2 regions of the Prevotella sp. RM4 genome follow, and region 1 is predicted to be linked to the other one. Evidence: riboswitches for the same ligand, from Rfam matches in the RefSeq annotation. Region 1 holds a riboswitch; the other holds the start of a gene.
What was found. Region 1 has a riboswitch for thiamine pyrophosphate ahead of thiS (sulfur carrier protein ThiS). Riboswitches for the same ligand answer to the same signal wherever they lie in the genome.
Positions count from the first base shown of each region.

Region 2: linked by a shared signal. The riboswitch ahead of T499_RS0108305 (TonB-dependent receptor) and the one ahead of thiS (sulfur carrier protein ThiS) in region 1 are both predicted to bind thiamine pyrophosphate.

Region 1 covers NZ_KL370843.1:54,674-62,900, forward strand. Annotated here, with positions in the region: gene thiC (phosphomethylpyrimidine synthase ThiC) at 1-103, opposite strand, end outside; gene T499_RS0113445 (thiazole synthase) at 124-897, opposite strand; gene T499_RS0113450 (thiamine phosphate synthase) at 890-1,510, opposite strand; gene thiS (sulfur carrier protein ThiS) at 1,516-1,713, opposite strand; TPP riboswitch at 1,700-1,802, opposite strand; gene T499_RS0113460 (cation diffusion facilitator family transporter) at 1,897-2,793, shown strand; gene T499_RS0113465 (amidohydrolase) at 2,780-3,547, opposite strand; gene T499_RS0113470 (histidine-type phosphatase) at 3,668-4,978, shown strand; gene T499_RS0113475 (ROK family protein) at 4,962-5,786, shown strand; gene T499_RS0113480 (glycoside hydrolase family 2 protein) at 5,894-8,227, shown strand, end outside.
Region 2 covers NZ_JNKG01000009.1:55,858-64,084, reverse strand. Annotated here, with positions in the region: gene T499_RS0108320 (nucleoside kinase) at 1-935, opposite strand, end outside; gene T499_RS0108315 (Na/Pi cotransporter family protein) at 1,060-2,796, shown strand; TPP riboswitch at 2,957-3,052, shown strand; gene T499_RS0108305 (TonB-dependent receptor) at 3,092-5,443, shown strand; gene pnuC (nicotinamide riboside transporter PnuC) at 5,443-6,027, shown strand; gene T499_RS0108295 (AMP-dependent synthetase/ligase) at 6,107-7,915, shown strand; gene prfB (peptide chain release factor 2) at 7,921-8,227, shown strand, end outside.

The sequences.
Region 1 (8,227 bases):
GTGTCAGGTTCACCTTGGTCATACCCACCTTTACATCAGGATACAAATTTCCTTGCATATAGGCCTTCTCTCTCTGAGCATAGGCCTTGTGATCGTTTATCATTAAAAATTAAACATTAAACATTAAACATTAAGAAAAGCGGTTAATGGACTTGAGGCCTCGGCATTGTCGGCGATGGCTCCTAAGCCTGCCTCGAAGGCCTGGCGACCGGCGATGACAGCCTGACGGAAGGCATCAGCCATTTTTACGGGATCGCCTGCAACGGCAATGGCGGTATTCACCAGCACGCAGTCGGCACCCATCTCCATGGCCTCGGCAGCATGACTGGGGGCACCGATACCGGCATCAACCACTACAGGCACCGTGGCCTGGTCGATGATAATCTGCAGAAAATCCTTCATTCTCAAACCCTTGTTGGTACCGATGGGGGCAGCCAGTGGCATGACAGTAGCTGCACCAGCCTCTTCCAGATGCTTACACAGCGTAGGGTCGGCCTGGCAGTATGGCAGCACCACAAAGCCCAGTTTTACCAACTGCTCGGTGGCCTTCAGGGTCTCAACCGAGTCGGGCAACAAGTAGCGTGGGTCGGGGTGTATCTCCAACTTCAACCAGTTGGTGCCAAAGGCCTCGCGGGCCATCTGGGCAGCAAACACCGCCTCTTCAGCATTACGCACACCCGAGGTATTGGGTAGCAGTTGTATACGTGGGTTCTGGGTGATGTGTGTCAGCAAATCGTCGTTCTTGTCGTCGAGTTCCACACGTTTCATGGCAACGGTAACCATCTCCGATCCCGAAGCCTCGATAGCCTGGGCCATCAGCGCATTGTTGTTAAACTTGCCTGTGCCCAGAAACAAACGAGAGTTAAACTCCCGTCCTGCAATTACTAATTTACTCATGATTAACTATGTTTGTTAAGTGTTTCATTTCGTCAATGGGGTTCGCAGCCCTTAGCACTGTACCACTCAGGGCAATGCCGGTGATGCCGGTAGCCAGTATGGCGGGTATATCGTCCTTGGTAATGCCGCCGATAGCCACAATGGGTATGTCGATATGCGCCGCACGCATCTCGATGATAATCCGTCGGTAGCCATCCAGACCTAGTACCGGCGACAACTTCTGCTTGGTGGTAGTAAAGCGGAAGGGGCCACAGCCAATGTAGTCGGCACCAGCCGCATAATGGGCTTTTACATCCCATATGGTGTTAGCAGTTCCACCTATGATATAATCGGGACCTAACTGGCGGCGTGCCTCGCTAATGGGCATATCGTTCTTACCCAGATGCACACCATCGGCCTGCAACTCCTTTACTAATGCCACGCGATCGTCGATAATAAACGTAGCGCCATACTGCTTACATAGCTTCTGGGCCTCAATCGCAACGGGGCGCACCTCATCGTCGGTAGCGTCCTTCATGCGCAGCTGTATCCATCGGCAACCACCCTGCAAGGCAAGGCGGATGCTGTCCAGATAGCTATACTTATCGGTGTAGTGAGATATAAACTGTAACATAGCCCTTACCCCCCGCATGCAGCTTTGATAATAGTGATAGTGGCGCCCTCTTGCAGGATGGTGTCATCCCAAGTAGTGCGCGGTTTCAACTCATTATCGATAGCTATTGCCACACCTTTGGCGGGCAACTGCAATTGGGCGGCAAGCTCGGATACAGTTTTGGCTTGCGTCTCGTGTTGTTTGTTGTTAATCCTTACTTTCATATTGCATTCCTCCGACGGCATTACCCGTATCAGGTTCTATGGGTATTTTCTCAGCTTTGGCACATGCCTCAGCACCCCGAATATTTAATTTTGCGCTGCAAAAGTAATGTTTTTATTTCTATCTGACAAATAAATCGCAGTTTTTTTTGCTATTTGCTATCAATTTACTACTTTTGCACTACAATGGAAAGGAATAAAGAGATATATAAGGTAACAATGGTGGGTGGCGCGGTGAATGTGGTGCTACTGCTGTTTAAGTTTGTGGCGGGCATTGTGGGACATAGTGCGGCAATGATTGCCGATGCGGTGCACTCGCTGTCCGACTTTGTCACAGATATCATCGTGCTGGTGTTTGTGCGCATCAGCGGCAAGCCTACCGACAAATCGCACGAGTACGGGCATGGTAAATACGAAACGCTGGCCACCACACTGATTGGGTTGGCACTACTGATAGTAGCTGTAGGCATTGTGTACAGCGCACTCACAAAAATTATCCATTGGGCACAGGGCGGCACCTTAGAGGCACCAGGCCTGCTGGCACTCTGGGCAGCGCTGCTGTCGATTGTACTCAAGGAGGCGGTGTTCCACTACTCGATGGTGCAGGCCCGCAAGCTGAACTCGCAGGCAGTAGAGGCCAACGCCTGGCACCACCGCAGCGATGCCCTGTCGAGTATAGGCACAGCCATCGGCATTGGTGGCGCCATCTTCTTAGGTGAACGATGGACGGTGCTCGATCCCATGGCAGGTATCATCGTGGGCCTATTTATTATTAAGGTGGCGATAGACCTGCTGCGTAATGGCATTGGCGACCTGATGGAGCATTCGCTGCCCGATGAGGTTGAGAGCGAGATTCTGCAGCTGGCAGGATCGATACCTGGCGTTACAGAGCCACACGATCTGCACACGCGCCGTTTGGGCAACCACTACGCCATAGAGTTGCACATACTGATGGACGATGACATCAGTCTGCGCGAGGCTCACAACAAGAGCGAAGAGGTAGAAAACATTCTACGCGAGCACTACGGCGCCGAAACACACATCGCCGTTCACGTAGAACCAAAAAGCATCAGAGAACATTAAACTTGTCGGCATCGTCCAGCACAGGGAACTTCTTACGGAAACGCTGCAGCTGTTCCATGTCGAGTTCAACGGTAGCAATACCCTCCTCACCATCGGCACACTGGGCGATGGTGCGGCCATAGGCATCAATCACCACCGAACCACCTATATACTTACAGGTGCCGTCGCTACCCACACGGTTTACGCCTATCACATAGCACTGGTTCTCGATGGCACGCGCCTTCAGTAAGGTTTGCCAAACATCCTGACGCTGTTCGGGCCAGTTGGCTACATAGATGATGGCATCGTAATCGCCACGCGAACGCGAAAAAACAGGGAATCGCAAATCGTAGCACACCTGCAGCAGGAAACGCACACCACCCCACTCTGCTATCACACGGCGATCGCCTGGCACGTAATCCCTGGTTTCGCCGGCAAACGTAAACAGATGGCGCTTGTCGTAATACTCGTCCTTGCCATCGGGGCGAACAAAATACAAACGGTTACGCAGCTGTCCAGCGTCATCCTTAGTAGCCACACTTCCTACTACGGCAGCATCATACAGAAACCCCTTGGTCCCCATCCACTGCAAAATATCATAACCCGTATAATCCGAGCCTCCTACACCGCCCTCGGGCATAAAGCCTGTGGCAAAGGTTTCAGGCAGCACAAACATATCAGCATCCGGATGCTGATCTATCAACGTTTCAAGATGCTCCAGATTCTCAGAAAAATCGTTGCTACGTATATCGTTTTGTACAATCGCTATCTTCATAATCTTTATACCTTATTAATATAATATGCCGGCAAAGATACAAAAAAAACTAAAAAAATGCACCACCTTATAGAAAAATAATGTATATTTGCGCCACAAATCAACTATTCAAAACAGTTTATGAATCATTTAAAACAAACCTTTATCTGTGCTTTTACAGCTACGATGCTCTGTGCGCCCATGCAGGCCCAGACATCAAAGGCCGAACTGTTGGCTAACATGGAGTTGGCTACCGGCAACTATTGCAATTACCCCCTGCCCAAGGGAACAGTAACGCCTGCACCTGCTGGGTACGAACCATTCTACGTGAGTCATTACGGCCGTCACGGTGCCCGCTATATGACCGACGACAATGCCTACAAATACGTGATTGGCAAGATGGATACCGCCCAGGCGCGCGGCTGGCTTACACCCAAAGGCGTAGAGGTACTGCAACGTGTAAAACTGGCTGCTGCCGATGCATGGCATCGCGATGGCGACCTGACTAAGCTGGGTGCCCGACAGCATCAGGGCATAGCCCACCGACTGGCTACCAACTACCAACAACTGCTGATGCAGCCCGTTGAGGTAAAAGCCAACTCATCAACCGTTCGTCGCTGCATGCTCTCGATGGCTAACTTCTGTCAGGAACTGAAGAGCATGAATCCAAAGCTCAGCATCACAATGGATGCCAGCGAACACGACATGTACTACCTGATACCCAACGACAGTATTTTCATCCCCAAGAAAGGTATCGACGGACATCTGTACGACAAGCTGGATAAGTTCCGCCACGAAAAGCTGAACGGACGCTACCAGATGCAGATGCTGTTTAAGGATCCCAAACAACTGGAAGGATTTGTGGATGGCTACAAGCTGGCTGATGGCTTATGGAACATCGCCTCGAACATGCATTGTCTGCCCGAGTTGAATCTGTCGTTCAACGATCTGTTTACCACCGACGAACTTATCGACGGCTTTTATGTTTACAATGCCAGCTGGTGCCTGTGGGAGGGATTGATGCCTGGTTCGCGCCCCAACTACTACGCCATCTATCCGCTGCTGAAGAACTTCCTCGACGAGGCCGACCTCATGATAGCTTCGGGTAAGAAACAGGTGCGCCTTCGCTTCGGTCACGACAGCGTGCTGCTACCTTTCTCATATATATTAGGTGTAAAAGAGGCCCTGGGTGGCACGCAGGATATGGAGAATCTGCACAACACATTTGCCCTGTTCCGACTCATCCCCATGGCAGGTAACGTGCAGCTTATCTTCTTCCGCAAGCAGGGCTCGGATGATATCCTGGTTAAATTCCTGATGAACGAGAACGAGACATCCATCCCCATCCCAACCGACTGCTACCCCTTCTACCATTGGAAGGATGTTTCGGCCTATTATCGTAACATTTTGAAACAAGCAAACGTAACCTATAAAGATGAAAATAGCGATTGATTTAGGCGGTACCAACATGCGTGTTGGACTGACCGATGGCGCCACGGTGGTTGATACCGTGATAGAGCCCTGCCCCGCACAGGAGCCCGAGGAGGTGGTGCTTGCCCAACTGAAGCGACAGATTTCCCAGCTGATGCGCCCCGAGGTAACGGGCATTGGTGTGGGTGTGCCTTCGGTGGTAGATTGCCAGCAGGGCATCGTATATAATGTGGCTAATATCCCCTCGTGGCAGGAGGTACATCTGAAGGAGATTCTCGAAAACGACTTTAGTGTGCCCGTAGCCGTTAACAACGATGCCAACTGCTTTGCCTTGGGTGCCTGGCGCTATGGCGAGGGCAAGGGCACACAGAATATGGTGGGCCTGACGATAGGTACCGGCATTGGCGCAGGTATCATCATCGATGGCAAGCTGTATAACGGTGTGAATACAGGTGCTGGCGAGATAGGTTCGCTGCCCTATCTGGATGCCGACTACGAGTTTTACTGCAGTAGCCGATTCTTCAGTAAGCTGCATGGCGACACAGGTGCTAACTTTGCCAAGTTGGCTTTGGCTGGCGACAAGGAGGCACTGGCTGTGTGGCAGGAGTTTGGCACGCATGTAGGCAACCTGATGAAGGCGGTGCTGTTTACCTATGCCCCCGAAGCCATCATCATCGGTGGCGGCATAGCCAACGCATTCGCACTTTACGAAGCGCCCATGCGCCAGCAACTCAGCACCTTCCCCTACCCCGAGAACGTAGCTGCCACCCGCATCCAGCCATCAACCTTACCAAACGCTGCCATGCTGGGAGCCGCAGCTTTACATTAAACATTAAACATTAACATTAAAGGCTGCGATTAAGCGAGAACAGAGCCAAGCTTGCTTGGGCTTTGTCGAGCGTGAGCAGGCTCAATACGAAGTATTAACATTAAAATATGAAATTTAAAACTATTTTGGCGGCGGGGATGCTGGCGGTTGTGGCTGCTGCATGTACCGAGCATAAGACATTGGATATGAACTGGGAGGTAGAAACACCCGATGGTTGGATACCAGCCCAAGTGCCTGGCACCCTGATGGGTACGCTCACTGCCAACGGCATAGAACCCGAAGCACTTACTGCCGACGACTATGCCAGGATTAACAAAACACAGTTTGATAAAAGCTGGAAGTACCGCACCACTTTTGAGTTGCAACCACTCAACGAGGGAGAACATGCGGTGCTGAACTTCGACGGTATCAGCTACCGCGCCAACGTATGGCTTAACGGCAAGCAGATAGCCAACAGCAAGGAGATGTACGGCGCGTTCCGACAGTTTGAGTTTGATGTAACCAACGAGATTGCCAAACAAAACAAGCTGGAGGTTGAGGTGTTTCGTGCACAGCCCGGCGAACCCAACATCGGTTTTGCCGACTGGAATCCGCGCCCTGCCGACGAGAACATGGGTATCTACCGCGAGGTGCGTGTAAAAACCTGCGGCAATGTGGCCCTGTCGCACTCAGCCGTACGTTCGCGTGTAAACACCGAAACGCTGAACGAGGCCTGGCTCACCATCGCCACCGAACTGCGCAACCTGTCGGACAAGCCCGTCGAAGGCACCGTGCAGGGTACTGCCGACGGACAGAAGTTCAACTACCGCGTAAGTCTGGCTCCTGGCGAGAAGAAACGCTTTGTGAGTCCTACCGAGATACATATCAAAAACCCAAAATTGTGGTGGTGCCACAACATGGGCAAGCCCGAACTGTGTGATTTGCACATTGAGTTTGCCGAGGACCACAAAATTTCGGATTTCGAAGATGTGCGATTTGGTATTCGCGAGATAAAAAGCTACCTCACCGACGAGGGTTACCGCGCCTTTTCGCTGAATGGACAGCCCGTGCTGCTGCGTGGTGCCGGTTGGACCGATGATATCTATCTGCGCGACACACCCGAGAGTAATCGCCAGCAACTGGAGTATGTGCGCGACATGAATATGAACACCGTGCGCCTGGAGGGTTTCTGGGGCACCTCGCAGAACCTGTACGACCTGTGCGACGAGCTGGGACTCTTTATCCTGGTGGGCTGGAGCTGTCACTGGGAGTGGGAGGACTATATCGGCTCGCCCTGCGACGAGCTGTACGGCGGCATACTGAGCCCAGAGAATATCGACCTGATAGCCCGTTCGTTCGAGGATCAGGTGATGTGGCTGCGCTATCACCCATCCATCATCGGCTGGTTTGTAGGTAGCGACATGCTGCCCAAGCCCGAACTGGAGAAAAAATATCAGCAGTTCCTGAGCACCGAGGACGATCGCCAATACCTGATTTCGGCCAAGGATCAGACGAGCGAGATATCTGGTCCTTCAGGCACCAAGATGGCTGGTCCGTACGAGTATGTGGGTCCCAGCTACTGGTATCTGCCAGATGCTCCTGGAGGCGCATTCGGATTCAATACTGAGACGGGTATCGGCGCCCAGTTGCCTGTAAAAGAGTCGCTGCAGAAGATGTTAGGCCCCAACCTCTTCCCCATCGACCAGCGCTGGAACATCCTGTGTACCGCATCGGGCAGCGACATGAACTCGCTGAAACAGCTGAACGAGGTGATTCGCAACCGCTTTAGCGAGGCCAAGGATATCGACGAGTACCTGCGCCGTGCCGACATGCTGAACTACGAGAGCACCAAGGCAATGTTCGAGAGTTTCCGAGTAAGATTGCCACACACCACAGGCATCATCCAGTGGATGCTGAACAGCTCACGCCCAGGCATTTACTGGCAGTTGTACGACTACTACAAACAGCCCAATGCCGCCTACTACGGTGTAAAGAAAGCCAACGCCCCAGTGCAGCTGATTTACGACTACTACACCAAGGCCGTGTATGCCGTTAACGAGACGCTGCACCCCGCCAAGGCCACAGCCCGCATGCAACTGCTGAGAGGCGACAAGAGCACCGACGACAGCCAGGAGATTGAGATAGCCCCCGGCATGGTAACCAAGGTGTTTGATATCGATATGGCCCAGGCCCCTGCCGCCTTCCTGCTGCTGAAGCTGGGCGACGACATCACCAACGAGTATTTTATTGTAAGCGAGAAGGATACGTACGATTGGGACAAGACCACCTGGGTACACACCCCTATCACCAAGTACGCCTCGTATGCCATGCTCGACAGCCTGTGTACCACCGATGTAAAGCTTACCACCACTCCCACTAACGATGGCTACCAGGTACAAATAAGCAATCCTACCGATAAGGTGGCGTTTATGATTCGCTTAACAGCCAAGAACCAGGGCGAG
Region 2 (8,227 bases), on a different contig from region 1:
AACTGCACGCTAAGACGCTTACAGGTAGTAGTTTTACCCGATGACGAAGGACCAGCTATCAGCACCAGTTTAACGCCCTTACGCTGGGCAATCTCGTCGGCAATATTAGCAATCTTCTTTTCCTGCAGCGCCTCGCTAATCTGTATGAGCTCCGACGAATGGCCATTCATGATAGTCTCGTTCAGGTCGCCGATGGTTCGCAAACCTAAGATATCCTGCCACTGATGGTGCTCCTTAAAGATGCCGAACATCTTATCCTGATGCAACATCTCGCCCAACTCGTTAGGATGCTCGCGCGATGGCAAACGCAACAGCAAACCATCAAAATACTTCTCAAGTCCAAACAAGTAAAGCTGCTTGGTGTTCGTGAGCAGAGCACCGTAGTAATAATCTATGTAACCATCTATCTCATAATAAGTTGTGTACAGTCTGCCTGTAGACTTCAACAGTTTTACCTTCGAACGGTTATGCAGAATGTCGAACATCCTGATAGCCTCTTCGGTAGTGGTTTCGTAACGATGTATGGGTAAGGCGGCATCGATGATTTCCTGCATACGGCGACGGATGGCACCCACATCATCCAGCGAGATTGGACGACCAATTGACAGGTTTACAAAATAGCCATTTGATACAGGGATATCAATAGACACCTTACAGGGCGTAAACAAATCGTGCACAGCCTTGCAAAGCACAAAGAACAAACTGCGAGTATAAGCACGCGAACCACTCGACGAACAGATGTCGAGAAACTCAACCTGTTTCTGCTTGTACAAGCGGTAGTGCATACCCTCTACCTTATTATTTACGTGTGCCGAGATGGGACCGTGCTCGATCTCAACACCCGACAAAGCATATACATCTTCGATAGTAGATCCTACAGGAACCTCTACATCTTTATCGTTATTTACAATATGTATTTTTACTAACTTCTCCATAAGCCTTAAATTGAGTTTTTAATTATTTTGTCTGCAAAGATAACATTTTTCTGAAATCTTAACTTACATTTCAGAGTTTTTTTTTATCTTTGTCCCCGAATTACTAAATATAGATACGATTTTTATGTCAATCTGGATTATTTTCAAACTCCTGGGATCGCTTGCGCTATTGATGTTCGGTATGAAGTCGATGAGTGAAGCATTGCAGAAGATGGCGGGTCCACAATTACGCCATGTGTTAGGTGCGATGACAACCAATCGCTTTACCGGCATGCTTACAGGTATGCTTGTTACAGCTTCAGTACAGTCATCAACAGCCACCACTGTGATGACTGTTTCGTTTGTTAATGCGGGCTTGTTAACCTTGGCACAAGCAATTTCGGTTATCATGGGTGCCAACATCGGAACCACCCTTACCGCCTGGATTATGTCGGCCGGTATGTCGTTCGATATTACCAGCGCTGTTTATCCAGCATTCTTCCTGGGCATCATACTGATTTATCAGAAAAGATACCGCTATATCGGCGATTTCCTGTTCGGACTATCGTTCCTGCTGATGGGACTGGGTACTCTGAGAATGACAGGCACAGAAATGCATTTGGGCGAAAATCAGGCCCTACTCGACTTCTTTGCGTCGTTCGATCCAGATTCGTTCTTCACCACGCTGATATTCCTGTTCTTAGGCGGCGTACTTACCTTCTGCGTACAGTCGTCGGCAGCAGTTATGGCCATCACCATGATTCTCTGTTCTAGCGGCGCTCTACCTATCTATCAGGGTATTGCATTGGTTATGGGTGAAAATATCGGAACCACCATTACCTCAAACCTCGCTGCCCTATCGGCCAATACTCAGGCCCGTAGAGCTGCCCTCGCCCACATGTTCTTCAACGTGTTCGGTGTGGTTTGGATTCTGTTTGTGTTCCGTCCGTTCATCGACGCCGTTTGCGGCATGGTGGGCTACGATGTAAACATGACTAAAGATGCCGTTACAACAAGCGTATTCCTGGCCAACGCCGCCAAACTAAGCTTTGTGCTGGCAGCCTTCCATACCTGCTTTAACGTGGCTAACACCTTTATTCTTATTTGGTTTATCCCACAGATTGAGCGCTTTGTATGCTGGGTTATCAAGCCTAAGAAGGTTGACGAGGAAGAGGACTTCCGCTTGCACTTTATTACTGCCGGCTTCATGAAAACACCAGAGCTTTCGGTGCTCGAGGCACAGAAGGAAATCCAGTCGTTCTCGGATCGTATGCAGCGTATGTTCAATATGGTTCGCGAACTGCTCACCCTCTCGTCAAGCTCAAGCAGTAAGAAGGATAATCGCGACTCTGAGTTTAACAAGCTCTACACCCGCATTGAGAAATACGAAGGCATCAGCGATAATATGGAGATTGAGATTGCCAACTATCTTAACTCCGTGAGCGATGCTCACCTATCAGACGACTCAAAGGCCAAGATTCGTGCTATGTTACGCGAAATCAGCGAGTTAGAGAGTATTGGAGATGCCTGTTTCAACATGGCTCGTACCATTTCGAGAAAGTACAACGGCAAACAGGATCACTTTAACGAGAAGCAGTACGACCACATCCATCAGATGATGGAGCTCACCGATCAGTCGCTCTCACAGATGAACCGACTGATGATGGGCCGCAAGGAGTCGTTCGATGTAAACCGCACTTTCAATATCGAGCACGAAATCAATAACTTCCGCGACCAGCTCAAGTCGCAGAACATCAACGATGTTAACAACCGCGAGTACACTTACGCCGTTGGTACCATTTATATGGACCTGATTAACGAGTGTGAGAAGCTGGGCGACTATGTAGTTAACGTAGTTGAGGCAAGAATGGGTCTTAGATAAACAACAATCCGATAACGATTGGTTTTAAAGGCAGAAACTGTCAGTTCCTCAGGCGGGAACTGGCAGTTTCTTTATGAGAAAACCATCCTTTCCAACTGGTAAAACATAAAAATATACCATAAAAGTATGGCTTTTATAGAAAATATCATTACCTTTGCAACCAATTATCAAGGGGTGCCTACGAGTGTAGGCTGAGATGATACCCTCTAACCTGATCTGGATTATGCCAGCGTAGGGATGGATAGCAGACAACAAACACCCCCTTAACATTATTAATTATTGGTACTATTGTAGTATGAAAAGATTTGTTTTAGGAATGGCTGCATTAGTGTGTGCAGCAGGCGCAAACGCACAGCGTAAAGCAGCCCTCTACGATTCTACACAGGTAGAAGCGCTGAACGAAATTGTAGTAAAAGGTGTCAGGACACAGAAAAATGCACCATTTGCAGTAGCAAACATCAAGAAAAAGGAGCTTAACGCTTTCTCGAACACAGGAAAAGAATTGCCTTTCCTCTTTTCGCAGACTCCGGGTGTACTGGCTTGGAGCGAGAACGGACTGGGCACAGGTACAACTTATATGCGCATTCGCGGTGCAGGCGATTCGCGCATCAACGTAACACTGGATGGGGTACCCCTGAATTCGCCTGAAGATCAGTGTGTTTTCTGGGCCAACATGAACTCTTACGGTTCGCTGTTAGGTAGTGTACAGATTCAGCGCGGTGTAGGCACATCAACCAACGGTGATGGCGCCTTTGGCGGAACTGTAGCACTCGCTTCAGCCATTCCAAATCAGAAGGCTGGGGGAGAAGTGTCAGTATCATACGGCTCATTCAACACATTCAATGTAGGTGGAAAGTTCTCAACAGGTTTACTGTGGAATCATCTGATTTTTGATGGTGCCTATCACGAGACCAATACTGATGGATTTATCCATGGAACCAGCGGACGCAGCGGTTCTTACTATGGCGGACTCACCTGGATTGGCGACAAGTTCCAGATTCGTTATAAGAACATCGGAAACTTTGAAAAAACCGGTCAGGCTTGGAACGGCGTAACAGCAGGCGACAACGATATGAGTCTGATGGACGGAACTTACGGTATCAACACTGGCATCAAAACCTACAAGGATATGTGGAATGCAGGTCTGGGCAAATACAATTCGCTTTACGAATACCTGACTGGTTACGATAAAGATGCCAACGGCAACTATCCCACAGCGCGCTATCAGCTGAACGACGGCAGCTATTGGAACAAAACCACCGATAACTTCTGGCAGAACCACAACATCCTTTCAGCAGCCTACGATATCAACGACAACTGGAGCATTTCAGGTTCGCTGCACTACACTTACGGCTACGGCTATTATAACGAGTTCCGTCCTCAAAACAAGCTGAAGAAGTTTGGCATGACCTACAGCGGCGTTAAAAAGACCGACTTCGTGCGCCAGAAAGGACTGAGCCAGAACACTTACGGCTTTATCTGGAATGCAAACTACAAGAACGATGCATGGGATGTTATCGGCGGCATGTCGCTCCAGGAGTTCGATGGCAATCACTTTGGATATGTTACCTATATTGCCAACGATGATGTACGAAAGAAATACATGTCTAATGGCGACTACAAATACTACGATTCTGATGCCACCAAGTTTGATGGTAGCGCCTTTGTAAAGGCTGCTTACCACATCAACGAGCAGTGGGATATCTTCGGCGACCTGCAGTATCGCTACGTACAGTACGAAAGTAACGGTATTAACGATAAGTTCTACGAAGAGGGCAGCAGCTATTACAACCAGCGCCTCGATATCGATCAGAAGTATCGTTTCCTGAACCCCAAGGCCGGTTTCTCTTGGAATCTGAACAATCACCGCGTTTACGGATCGGTAGCACTTAGCCACCGCGAACCAGAACGTAATAACTTTACAGATAATGGCGCAAAGCCATTCCCTAAGGCCGAAAGCCTGTTAGATTACGAGTTGGGTTACACCTTTAACAACGACATCTTCCGCTTTGGTGTAAACCTTTATTACATGGACTACACCAACCAGTTTGTACAGACTGGCGAGAAGAGTGATATTGGCGAGGATCTTACCACAAACATCAAAGACTCATACCGTATGGGCGTAGAAATCCAGGGTGGGGTAGATGTTACCTCTTGGCTCAGCATTGAGGGTAATGCTTCACTCAGCAAGAATAAAATCAAAGACTTCGACGAGGTGGCCAGCGTTAACTGGGAAGAGTCGTTCCGCACTATCCACTACGACAACTCTACACTTGCTTTCTCTCCCTCAACCATCCTGAACGGTTTTGTAAACCTGCATTGGAATGGTTTGCAGGCTGTATGGCACACCAATTTTGTAAGCCGTCAGTACCTGGATAATACAGAGAACGCTGATCGTTCGCTGCCTTGCTACTCAGCTTCTGATGCCAACATCAGCTACACCTGGAAGCCCAACAAGGGCATCAAGGAGTGCATCTTCGATCTGAATTTCAACAACATCTTCAATCGTCGCTATGCCGCCAATGGCTGGGTATATTCAAGCATCGTTGAAGAATACGGTCATCCCAACGAGAACCGCTACTATCAGATTGGATTCATTCCTATGGCAGGCTTTACAATGATGGGTAATGTAACACTCCGATTCTAATGGCAGAATTTATTTCAGCACACTGGCTCGACATCACTACCACGTTACTCGGACTGCTCTATATCCTGTTCGAGTATCGCGCCAGCGTATGGCTTTGGTTTGTAGGATTTCTGATGCAGGCCTTAGGCATTGTGCTATACTATCAAAAAGGACTCTATGCCGATTGCGGCATGGAGTTCTATTATCTTTCGATGACCGTTTACGGCTATTGGAAATGGGTACACGGTTCGGCCGAGAAGAAAGAGCTGCCTATCACGCGATTCCCACGCCGACTGATAATCCCTTGGTTGGCTGTTATTCTGGCCATCTGGGGCATTATTTATTGGCTGCTGATCACCTTTACCAACAGTAACGTTCCAGCAGCCGACAGTTTTACTACAGCCCTCAGCATTGTTGGTATCTGGGCCTTGGCTCATAAATACCTGGAACAATGGTTCATCTGGATTGCTGTCGACGTTGTAACCTGTGTTCTTTACTTCTATAAGGACATTCCTTTCAAAGCCGGTCTTTATGCACTTTATGTAGTTATTGCCATTTTTGGCTACAAAAAATGGAAACGAATGACAGATAATCGCCCTATTTGAGCGGTTTTTTGCAATATAATTTGGCTATCTGCCACGTTTTTCGTACTTTTGCAGCGAATTATAACATATTCAAATGCTTATGCAGACGAAAAGTCATTTATCGCGATTAATTCATGACCAGGCCAAGAAGTATGGCGACCGTGAGGTTTTAATCTACAAGGACTTTGGCGGGTCAGTGTGGAAATCATATTCGTGGAATCAGTTCTCGGATATGGTCAAGAAAGTATCTAATGCCTTACTCAATCTGGGTGTAAAGGTACAGGAAAATCTGGGAATCTTCTCTCAGAACTCTGTACAGTATCTGTTCTGCGACTTTGGAGCATGGGGAGTACGCGCCGTAACCATCCCATTCTATGCTACCAGTTCAGAGCAGCAGATCCAGTTTATGATTAGCGATGCTAAAATCAGATTCCTCTTTGTAGGCGAACAGGAGCAGTACGACAAGGCTCGTCGGATTTTCGCTACCTGTCCTACACTCGAACGTATCATCGTATTCGATAAGAACGTACATATCTCGTCACTCGACCTCAGCTCGATGTATTTCGATGATTTCCTGAAGTTAGGCGAGAACTATCCCCGTCAGACCGAAGTTGAGTCGCTTCAGGCTCAGGCTTCGATGGACGATATTGCCAACATCCTTTATACCAGCGGAACAACTGGCGATTCTAAGGGTGTTATCCTTACCTGCGGTCAGTATAATGCCGCAATGATAGCCAACCATAAGTGTGTACCCGTAGGCGAGAACGACAGAGTTCTTAACTTCCTGCCATTCACCCATATCTTTGAGAAGGGTTGGAAGATTCTGTGCCTTACCGAGGGCGCAACACTCATTGTAAACACCTATCCACAAGAGGTTCAGCAGTCGATGAAGGAGACACACCCCACCTGTATGAGTTCCGTTCCCCGTTTCTGGGAGAAGGTATATATGGGTGTTCAGGAGCAGATTGAGAAATCAGGTATGGCCAAGCGCAAACTGTTCCGCCACGCCGAAGCAGTAGGTAAGAAACACAACATCGATTACATTTCAAAAGGCAAGCGCCCACCATTGCTCCTGCACATGGAGTACGAGTTCCTGAATAAAACCGTATTCTCGCTGGTACGTAAGGAGCTGGGCTTAGAGAATGCCCATTTCTTCCCAACAGCAGGTGCTACCGTTAATCCTAAGGTAGAGGAGTTTGTCCACTCTATCGGCATTAACATGATTGTTGGTTACGGTTTGACTGAGAGTCTGGCCACCGTTAGCTGCAATCACCTTGGCAAGCCTTACACCGTTGGTGGTGTTGGTATCCCCATCGAGGGTATCGATATCAAGATCAGCGAAGAGGGCGAGGTACTGCTGAAAGGCCCAACTATCACTCGAGGCTACTATAACCGCGAGGATCTTACCAAGACCGCCTTTACCGAGGATGGTTACTTTAAGACAGGCGACTCAGGTTATCTGAAGGATGGCGAGCTGTTCCTGAAAGAGCGTATTAAGGACCTCTTCAAGACTTCGAACGGAAAGTATATTGCCCCACAGATGATTGAATCTAAGTTGCTGGTTGATAAGTATATCGATCAGATTGCCATCATTGCCGACCAGCGTAAGTTTGTTTCGGCTCTGATTATCCCTGTATATGCCTTATTGGAGGAATATGCCCGCGAGCATAAGATTCCATTCGAGAACAGAGATCAGCTTTGCAAGGACCCACAGATTAACCAGATGATGAAGGAGCGTATTGATACGCTGCAGCAGTCGTTGGCTCACTACGAGCAGATTAAGCGATTCACCATGCTGCCAAACCACTTCACCATGGAGAAGGGCGAACTTACAAATACATTAAAAATCAAGCGTCGCGTACTGAACGAGAACTACAAGAAGGAGATTGACGCGATGTACGCAGAATAAGATATATGATTACTCAGGATCAGCTGAAAGACGTTTTAGAGAGAGCCGATGCGCTGCATCGCTATCTGGAGATAGACAAGAAGAAGATAGAATACGAGGAGGAAGATCTTCGTACGCAGGCTCCTGACTTCTGGGAGGACCGCAAGCGTGCCGAAGAGCAGATGAAGAAGGTTAAAGGCATTAAGAAGTGGCTAGATGGCTATAAAGAGGTTCGCACCTTGGCCGATGAGCTGCAGCTGGCCTTCGACTTCTTCAAGGACGAGATGGTGACCGAAGAGGAGGTGGAAGACACCTATGCTAAAGCCATCAAGG